Regions from separate parts of the Kitasatospora sp. NA04385 genome, predicted to be linked through region 1. Evidence: riboswitches for the same ligand, from Rfam matches in the RefSeq annotation. Region 1 holds a riboswitch; the other holds the start of a gene.
What was found. Region 1 has a riboswitch for S-adenosylmethionine ahead of thrC (threonine synthase). Riboswitches for the same ligand answer to the same signal wherever they lie in the genome.

Region 1 (4,185 bases):
CAGCCCGGAGACCAGGCCGCCGCCGCCTCTGCGGAGGGTCAGCGTGCCGTCGTCCTCCGAGCGGAAGGACACCGGCCCGCGGTTGGAGGCCACCAGGATCGGGGCGGCTCCGGACTGCTGGGGGCGTTCGGACACGTGATCGGCCATACAGCCAACCTTGCCGTGCGACCAGCGGACCAAACCACTCGGCGCGGCCCGCGCCGGGTGAACTCTCGGGGTCAGCCGCCGGTCACGGAGCCGATCGGCGGCCCGGAGTCGCGGGCCGGGAGGAAGCCGGGCAGCCAGGGCGGGCGGCCGTCGGGGCAGTTCGCGGGCAGGTAGAACCCGTGCGGCGGGGTCAGGTTGCGCTCCAGGTCGACGGCGGCGACGGTGAGGGCCGCCAGCAGGGCGGCGCAGGCCGCGGCGAGCGCGGGGGTGAGGAGGTCGGGGGAGCGGCGGGTGAGGCACCGGGCCAGCAGGACGGCGGCGGGCGGCAGCAGCAGGTAGCCGAAGGCGTACGGGCTGAGCACGTCGAACCGGGGGTCGTCGGTCAGGTCGTGGGCGACCTGCCGGGCCACGCCCGCGCAGTCGGACCAGGTGTCCTCGATCAGCCCCAGCACCCGGGTCTCGACCAGGAACCCCAGGACGGGCGCGAGGAGCAGGGCGAGGCAGCCGACGCCGGGGCGCCCGGGGCGCGGGGTGGGTTCCACGCCGGGACGGACGCGGGGCGGCGGCTCAGCGGTTGCGGTACTCGGGGACGGTGGCCATCGGGGGGCGTTCGGTGGCGGGGACGGGGTGGGTGCGGGGGGTGAAGCCCCCGGGGGTGCGGGTGTACTGGGTGAGCAGCGGGCGGACCAGGTCCGGGTCGGCCTTGAGGCGGTGGGTGCGGTCCAGGCGCTCCAGGGCGGTGCGGTAGATGGTGGCGGCCATCCGGCCGAGGGCCTGGCCGTCCTGGTGCCGGTGGTGCCGCACGCCGACGTCGACCTGGGCCAGCGCGTCCAGCCCGGCCAGCTCCAGGGCGTCGACCAGCAGGCCCAGCTCGACCCCGTAGCCGGTCGGGAAGGGCAGCCGCTCCAGCAGGCCGCGGCGGGCCGCGTACTCGCCGCCGAGCGGCTGGACGAAGCCGGCCAGCTGCGGCCAGTGCAGGTTGAGCAGCGGGCGGGCGACCAGTTCGGTGACCCGGCCGCCGCCGGCCGGGACGACGGTGCCGTCGGCCTCGAAGGGGCGGTCGTACATGGCCTTGACCAGGTGCAGGTCCGGGTCGGTGAGCAGCGGGCCGACGATGCCGGAGACGAACGCCGGGTCGAACTCGCGCAGGTCGGCGTCGACGAAGCAGACGATCGCGCCGCTGGTGGCGAGCAGCGAGCGCCACAGCACCTCGCCCTTGCCGGGTTCGGCGGGCAGCCGGGGCAGGATGTCGTCCCGGTGCACCACCCGGGCGCCGGCGGCGGCCGCGGCGGCGGCGGTGCCGTCCTGCGAGCCGGAGTCGACCACCACCAGTTCGTCCACCAGGGGGACGCGTTCGACCAGCTCGGTGCGGATCGCGGTGACGATCTCGCCGACGGTGGACTCCTCGTCCAGGGCGGGCAGCACCACGCTGACGGTGCCGGCCGGGCCGGCGGCGCGTTTGGCCTCCAGCAGCAGGTCGAGCGGCCGGTCGGCGGCCGTCCACGAACGGCGGCGCAGCCAGTCGGCCGCCTCCGGCAGTACCCCGGGCTCGGGCTGCTCCGGCAAGTCTCGCTCCCTGTCTCGGTTCGTCTCGGGTGTCGGACGCGGGGGTCGGTCCGCACGGGCCTTCGGATACAGTCTTCGTATTGCAGGCGCGCCTTCGCACGCGGGGGTCGCTCGCAGCGTACGACCACAACTTCACAGAGCTCATCCAGAGGGACTGAGGGAACGGCCCGTCGAAGTCCCGGCAACCCTCCCGCGCGGCCAGCAGGCCCGGCGGGACAGGTGCCAATTCCGTCCCGGACGCGACCGCGATCCGGGGAAGATGAGGAGAAAGGGCCTCGCCACCATGGCTGTTGACACCGCCGCATCCACCGTCGACCTCGGTCCCGCGACCGCGCTGTCCTGTCGCGAGTGCGGTGCGCGTTCCCCGCTCGGTCCGGACTTCGCCTGTCTCGAGTGCTTCGGTCCGCTGGAGATCGCCTACGACTACCAGGGCTACGACGCCGAGGAGCTGCGCAAGCGGATCGAGGCCGGCCCGGCGTCGATCTGGCGCTACGCCCCGCTGCTGCCCGTCCCGGCCGACGTGGCCGGCAAGCCGAACCTGAACCCGGGCTGGACCCCGCTGGTCAAGGCCGACAACCTGGGCCGCGAGCTGGGCTTCACCGCGCAGCTGCACATCAAGGACGACTCGGGCAACCCGACCCACTCCTTCAAGGACCGGGTGGTGGCCTGCGCGATCGAGGCCGCCCGCGCCTTCGAGTTCACCACGCTGTCCTGCTCCTCCACCGGCAACCTGGCCGGCGCGGTGGGCGCCGCGGCCGCCCGGGCCGGCTTCAAGTCCTGCGTGTTCATCCCGCACGACCTGGAGCAGGGCAAGGTCGTGATGGCCGGGGTGTACGGCGGCGAGCTGGTCGGCATCGACGGCAACTACGACGACGTGAACCGCTTCTGCTCCGAGCTGATCGGCGACCCGGCCGGCGAGGGCTGGGGCTTCGTGAACGTCAACCTGCGCCCGTACTACGGCGAGGGCTCCAAGACCCTGGCGTTCGAGATCTGCGAGCAGCTCGGCTGGCGGCTGCCCGACCAGCTCGTCATCCCGATCGCCTCCGGCTCCCAGCTCACCAAGATCGACAAGGGCCTGCAGGAGCTGATCAAGCTCGGCCTGGTCGAGGACAAGCCGTACAAGATCTTCGGCGCCCAGGCCGAGGGCTGCTCCCCGGTCTCCGCCGCCTTCAAGGCCGGCCGCGACGTGATCAAGCCGGTCAAGCCGGACACCATCGCCAAGTCGCTGGCGATCGGCAACCCGGCCGACGGCCCGTACGTGCTGGACATCGCCCGCCGCACCGGCGGTGCGGTCGAGGACGTCACCGACGTCGAGGTGGTCGAGGCGATCAAGCTGCTGGCCCGCACCGAGGGCATCTTCGCCGAGACCGCGGGCGGCGTGACCGTCGGCGTGCTGAAGAAGCTGGTCGAGACCGGTCAGCTGGACCCGGCCAAGGAGACCGTCGCGATCAACACCGGCGACGGCCTCAAGACCCTCGACGCGGTCGCCGACGCCGGTATGACCGCGGTGATCCGCCCGACGCTGGAGTCCTTCCGCGCCGCCGGCCTCGCCACCGCCTGACACCCAGCCGCAGGACACCCCCAGCCGCAGGACACCCCACGCCCCGAGGAGCACCGCATGAGCGCCACCGTCCGCATCCCGACCATCCTGCGCACCTACACCGGCGGCGCCGCCGAGGTGACCGCCGAGGGCGCCACCCTGTCCGCCGTCATCGCGGACCTGGAGGCGAACCACGCCGGCATCGCCGCCCGCCTGCTGGACGACACCGGCAAGCTGCGCCGCTTCGTCAACGTGTACGTGAACGACGACGACGTGCGTTTCGCCGACGGCCTGGAGACCGAGATCAAGGACGGCGCCTCGGTGTCGATCATTCCGGCGGTGGCCGGCGGCTGCTGACCGCCCCGCATTACCGCGACCGCCGTTCGGTTCGGAATTCAATTGTCCGGACCGGGCGGCGGTTTCGTGCGTACCGGGGACAATGCCCGCGCACCTGCGGCTTTCCCTCCGGGCGGGGCGCCGCAATTCGGCCGGGAGCCGGGGAGTAGAGTCTCGGTCGGGGCCGTTCCCCTCCGCGGCCCGGTTCAATCCTCGTTTTCCGCACCGCGCCCCGCCCGTGCAGGACCCCGTTCCGTCCCGCGCGCTGAGACGGGTACCGGGCCGCCCGCCGTACGTCGCCGCCCGCGGCCGCCCGTTCTGTCAGGCCGCCGTCAGAATTGTGGCGGCGTTTTGCGGTACCCCGTCCGTTATGTCCGGTGGCAATTGTCGGACGGTGCGCCTTTCGCCCCGCGATATCCCCCGACCGGCCCGGACTTTCCCCGGAAATTGGGCCTGTTGCACAGGGCGCATATCCGGATACATTCAGCCGCGACAGAGGCTGCGCCGTACGGGGGGGAGTCCCCAGGCCGGTCTTCCAGACCTCCGGGTCCGCGTCCCGCGGATCTCTGAAGGGCCAGCACAGCACAAGGGGAGTT
Region 2 (4,185 bases), 2.4 Mb from region 1:
GCCCTGGTCATGCTGGTCGGCCCGGCCGGCCTGAACCCGCTGTACGGCAGCGGCGACGCGCGCGCCTGCGCCGAGCAGCGCTACGAGCACCGCTGGGGCGCCGTCCCCGCCGAGCTGCTGGACGGCCGCCCCCTGACGGCCGCCCAGCTCTCCGCGCTGCCCCCGGCCGCGCCCGGCTGCGTGCTGCCGGCCACCCCCGGCAAGATCCCCGAGCTGTCGGCGGTGACGGCGCTGTTCGTCCACGCGGGCTGGCTGCACCTGATCGGCAACCTGCTGTTCCTGTTCGTCTTCGGCCCGGCGGTGGAGGCCCGGCTGGGCCGGGTGCGCTTCCTGGTCGGCTACCTGGCGATCGGCGTCCTGGCCACCTACGGCTACGCGCTGGCCGAGTCGGGCACCCCGGACGCGGTGCGGGCGCTGGTCGGCGCGTCCGGCGCGATCGCCGGGGTGCTGGGGGCGTTCCTGCGGCTGCACCCGCGGGCCCGGGTGACCGCGCTGGTGCCGCTGCTGCTGTTCCTGCCGCTGCGCTTCCCGGCCTGGCTGGTGCTCGGCCTGTGGTTCGTCCTGCAGTTCTGGTCGGTCACCTCCGGCGGCGACGGGGTGGCCTACCTGGTGCACGTGATCGGCTTCGTGACGGGCTGGTTGTTCGCCTGGGCCGCCCGTCCGGCGGGCGATACCCTGGGCGCACCTTCTCGAACAGGAGTTGCTCAGTGATCACCGCGATCGTCCTCATCAACACCGACGTCGACCGGATCCCCGAGATCGCGGAGGCCATCGCCGCCATCGAGGGCGTCAGCGAGGTCTACTCGGTCACCGGCACCTACGACCTGGTCGCGATGGTCCGGGTGCGCGGCCACGAGGACCTGGCCGAGGTGATCCCCGGCCGCCTCAACAAGGTCCCGGGCGTGACGAACACCGAGACCCACATCGCCTTCCGCACCTACTCCCAGCACGACCTGGAGGCCGCGTTCTCGCTCGGCCTGGACGGCTGAGCCTCAACGCTGCCCGGCTGGGCCTCAGCGCTGCTCGGTGTCGACGACGCAGCGGCCGCCCTCGTTGCGGTAGCTCCACTTCGCACCGTCGCTGACCAGCTCGCGGACGGCGGCCAGGAACCGGTCGAGGTGCTCGACCGGGGTCCCGGCGCCGAAGCTGACCCGGATCGCGTTCAGGCTGCGCTCCCCCGGCAGCGAGGACTCCGGCGCCCCGCACTCGCCCGGAGCCGCCTCCTCGTCACCGCCGAGCAGGGTGCGCACCAGCGGGTGCGCGCAGAACAGCCCGTCCCGGACGCCGATGCCGTACTCGGCGGACAGCGCGGCCGAGAAGTGCGAGCTGTTCCAACCGCGCACCACGAACGACACCACGCCGACCCGGTCGGAGCCCTCGCCGAACAGGCTGAGCACCCGCACCTCGGGGATCCGCGCCAGGCCCTCGGTCAGCTTGGCCACCAGTGCCCGCTCCCGGGCCTCCAGCGCCTCGAAGCCCGCCTCGTCCAGCGCCCGGCAGGCCGAGGCGATGGCGTACGCGCCGATCACGTTCGGCGAACCGGCCTCGTGCCGCGCCGGGCCGGTGTGCCACTGCACCGCGACCGAGCCGTCCAGCTCGCGGGCCACCGTCCGGCTGGCGCCGCCGCCCGCCAGGTACGGCTCGGCCGCGTCCAGCCAGTCCGCGCGGCCCGCCAGCACGCCGGCGCCGAACGGCGCGTACAGCTTGTGCCCGGAGAACGCCACCCAGTCGACGTCCAACTCCCGCACCGAGACCCGGTGGTGGGGCGCCAGTTGGGCGGCGTCCAGCACCACCCGGGCGCCGTACCGGTGCGCGACCGCGGTCAGCTCCCTGATCGGCCACAGCTCGCCGGTGACGTTCGACGCGCCGGTCACGCAGAACAGCTTCGGGCCCTCGGCCGCGCCCAGCAGCGCCTCCTCCAGCGCCGCCACCGCCTCCGCGTGCGAACGCGGCGCCCGCAGGTAGCGCACCGACAGGCCCTCGCGCCGCCACGGCAGCAGCGAGGCGTGGTGCTCGGTCTCGAACGCGAACACCTCGGTGCCGGCCGGCACCGCGCCCGCCAGCAGGTTCAGCGAGTCGGTGGTCGCCCGGGTGAAGACCACCTGGTCCCCGTCCCGCAGGTCCAGGAACCCGGCGACGGTCCGGCGGCTCTGCTCGAACAGGTCCGTCGACAGCTGCGACAGGTACCCGGCCCCCCGGTGCACCGACCCGTAGTACGGCGCGTACGCCGCGACGTCGTCCCACACCCGCTTCAGCGCCGGGGCGCTCGCCGCGTAGTCCAGCGCCGCGTAGCCGACCTTGTCCCCGGAGGCGAGCGGAACCTCGACGTCCGCGCCCAGCACGGCCAGCGGCTCGCAGATCTCGGTGTTCACAGACATGGGTGCACTCCTCCACGGGGTAAGGACCCCGGAGGAGCGACACCGGAAGTCCGCGCTTGCCACGCGGACCTGTCGCCGCGCAGCCCGGTCCTCACCCAGGGCACCCCGCCACGGACGGAGGGTTGCCGGACAGCCAGCTGGGGCTTCGCGCTGTCACTCATGACCTGGCGAAGACACTACACGACACCGTCCCCGTCTCAACACCCGTCCGCATCCCGAGACGGAATCCGGGCGGCGCGGGAGGCGCCGCCCGGCCCCCCCGGCAGTGCTTCCCTACGCCTGCGTCGCCTCCGCCCAGCGCTTGAGCAGTTCCCCCGCCGCCCCGGAGTCGATCGCCGCCGCCGTCCGCACCATCGCCGCCGCGATCTGCTCGGTGAGCGGGGCCTCCCCCAGCTCCAGCGCGACCAGCGCGGCCGCGCCGTTCAGCACGACGGCGTCCCGCACCGGCCCGCGCTCGCCGTTCAGCACCCGGCGGGCGACGTCCGCGTTGTACTCGGGGTCGGCGCCGCGCAGCGCCTCGATGCCGACCAGCTCGATCCCGACGTCCCGCGGGTCGAACGCGGTCTCCGTCACCTCGCCGCCGCGGATCACCCACACGTGCGAGGTCGTGGTGACGGTCAGCTCGTCGAGCCCGTCGTCGCCGCGGAAGACCAGGCCCTGCGCGCCGCGCCGGGCCAGCACGCCGGCGATCAGCCCGGCCAGCCGGGTGTCGAAGCAGCCGACGGCGTGCGAGGTGACCCGGGCCGGGTTGGTGAGCGGGCCGAGGATGTTGAAGACCGTGGGGACGGCCAGTTCGGCGCGCGCCTGCGCGGTGTGCCGCATCGAGGGGTGGAACTTCGCGGCGAAGCAGAAGGTCAGGCCGACCTCCTCGGCCACCGCCGCGACCCGCTCCGCGGAGAGCTCCAGGTTGACGCCGAGCCGCCCGAGCACGTCGGAGGAGCCGGAGGCGGAGGAGGAGGCCCGGTTGCCGTGCTTGACGACCTTCGCGCCGGCGGCGGCCGCCACCACCGCGGACATGGTGGAGATGTTGACCGTCTTGGCCCGGTCGCCGCCGGTGCCGACGATGTCCACCGCGGGGCCGGGGACGTCCAGCGGGAGCGCGTGCGCGTACATCGCCTCGACCAGGCCGGCGATCTCCTCGACCGTCTCGCCCTTGCCGCGCATGGCGATCAGGAAGCCGGCCACCTGCACGGGGCTGGCCTCGCCGCTCATGATGCGGTCCATCGCCCACGCGGTGTCGGCCTGGGACAGGTCGTTGCCCCCCAGCAGCGAGCTCAGCAGGTCCGGCCAGGTGCGGACCACCTGCGCGGGGTCGCTACCGCCGTTCGCAGAGTGCGCGTTCACCATGGCTGACTCCAGCTCTCGTCATCGTCCCGGAGGAATCCCGAAGAAACGACGTCAGCCTATCGAGCGAGCGGGGACGGCCGCCCGGGGTTGCCGTCCCCTTCTCTCCAGTTGAGACGCACCGGCGGGACGGTCAGCGCCCGGCGGGCGCCCGCCGGGCCAGCCGGGCCCGCAGCAGGGTGACCGCGGCGTCGGCCAGGGCGACCGGGTCGACGGGGTGCGAGATCGCGGCGTCGGCCCGGCTCCAGGCGGCGAGCCAGGAGTCCTGCGGCCGACCGATGACGACCAGGACCGGCGGGCAGCCGTAGATCTCGTCCTTCAGCTGCCGGGTGAGGCCCAGCCCGCCCGCCGGGACGGCCTCGCCGTCCAGCACGCAGAGGTCGATGCCGCCCTTCTCCAGCGCGCGCAGCACCGCGGGGGCGGTGGCGCACTCCAGGTACTCGAGGGCGGGGACGTCCGCGGC

Region 2: linked by a shared signal. The riboswitch ahead of HUT16_RS09385 (aminotransferase class V-fold PLP-dependent enzyme) and the one ahead of thrC (threonine synthase) in region 1 are both predicted to bind S-adenosylmethionine.

Annotation. Positions count from the first base shown of each region.
Region 1 is NZ_CP054919.1:4,508,405-4,512,589, forward strand. It holds gene HUT16_RS20220 (trehalose-6-phosphate synthase) at 1-147, opposite strand, end outside; gene HUT16_RS20225 (hypothetical protein) at 219-689, opposite strand; gene HUT16_RS20230 (glucosyl-3-phosphoglycerate synthase) at 715-1,713, opposite strand; SAM riboswitch class I at 1,852-1,979, shown strand; gene thrC (threonine synthase) at 1,997-3,274, shown strand; gene HUT16_RS20240 (MoaD/ThiS family protein) at 3,332-3,610, shown strand.
Region 2 is NZ_CP054919.1:2,157,133-2,161,317, forward strand. It holds gene HUT16_RS09375 (rhomboid family intramembrane serine protease) at 1-711, shown strand, start outside; gene HUT16_RS09380 (Lrp/AsnC ligand binding domain-containing protein) at 708-989, shown strand; gene HUT16_RS09385 (aminotransferase class V-fold PLP-dependent enzyme) at 1,014-2,378, opposite strand; SAM riboswitch class IV at 2,426-2,543, opposite strand; gene trpD (anthranilate phosphoribosyltransferase) at 2,652-3,725, opposite strand; gene HUT16_RS09395 (hypothetical protein) at 3,856-4,185, opposite strand, start outside.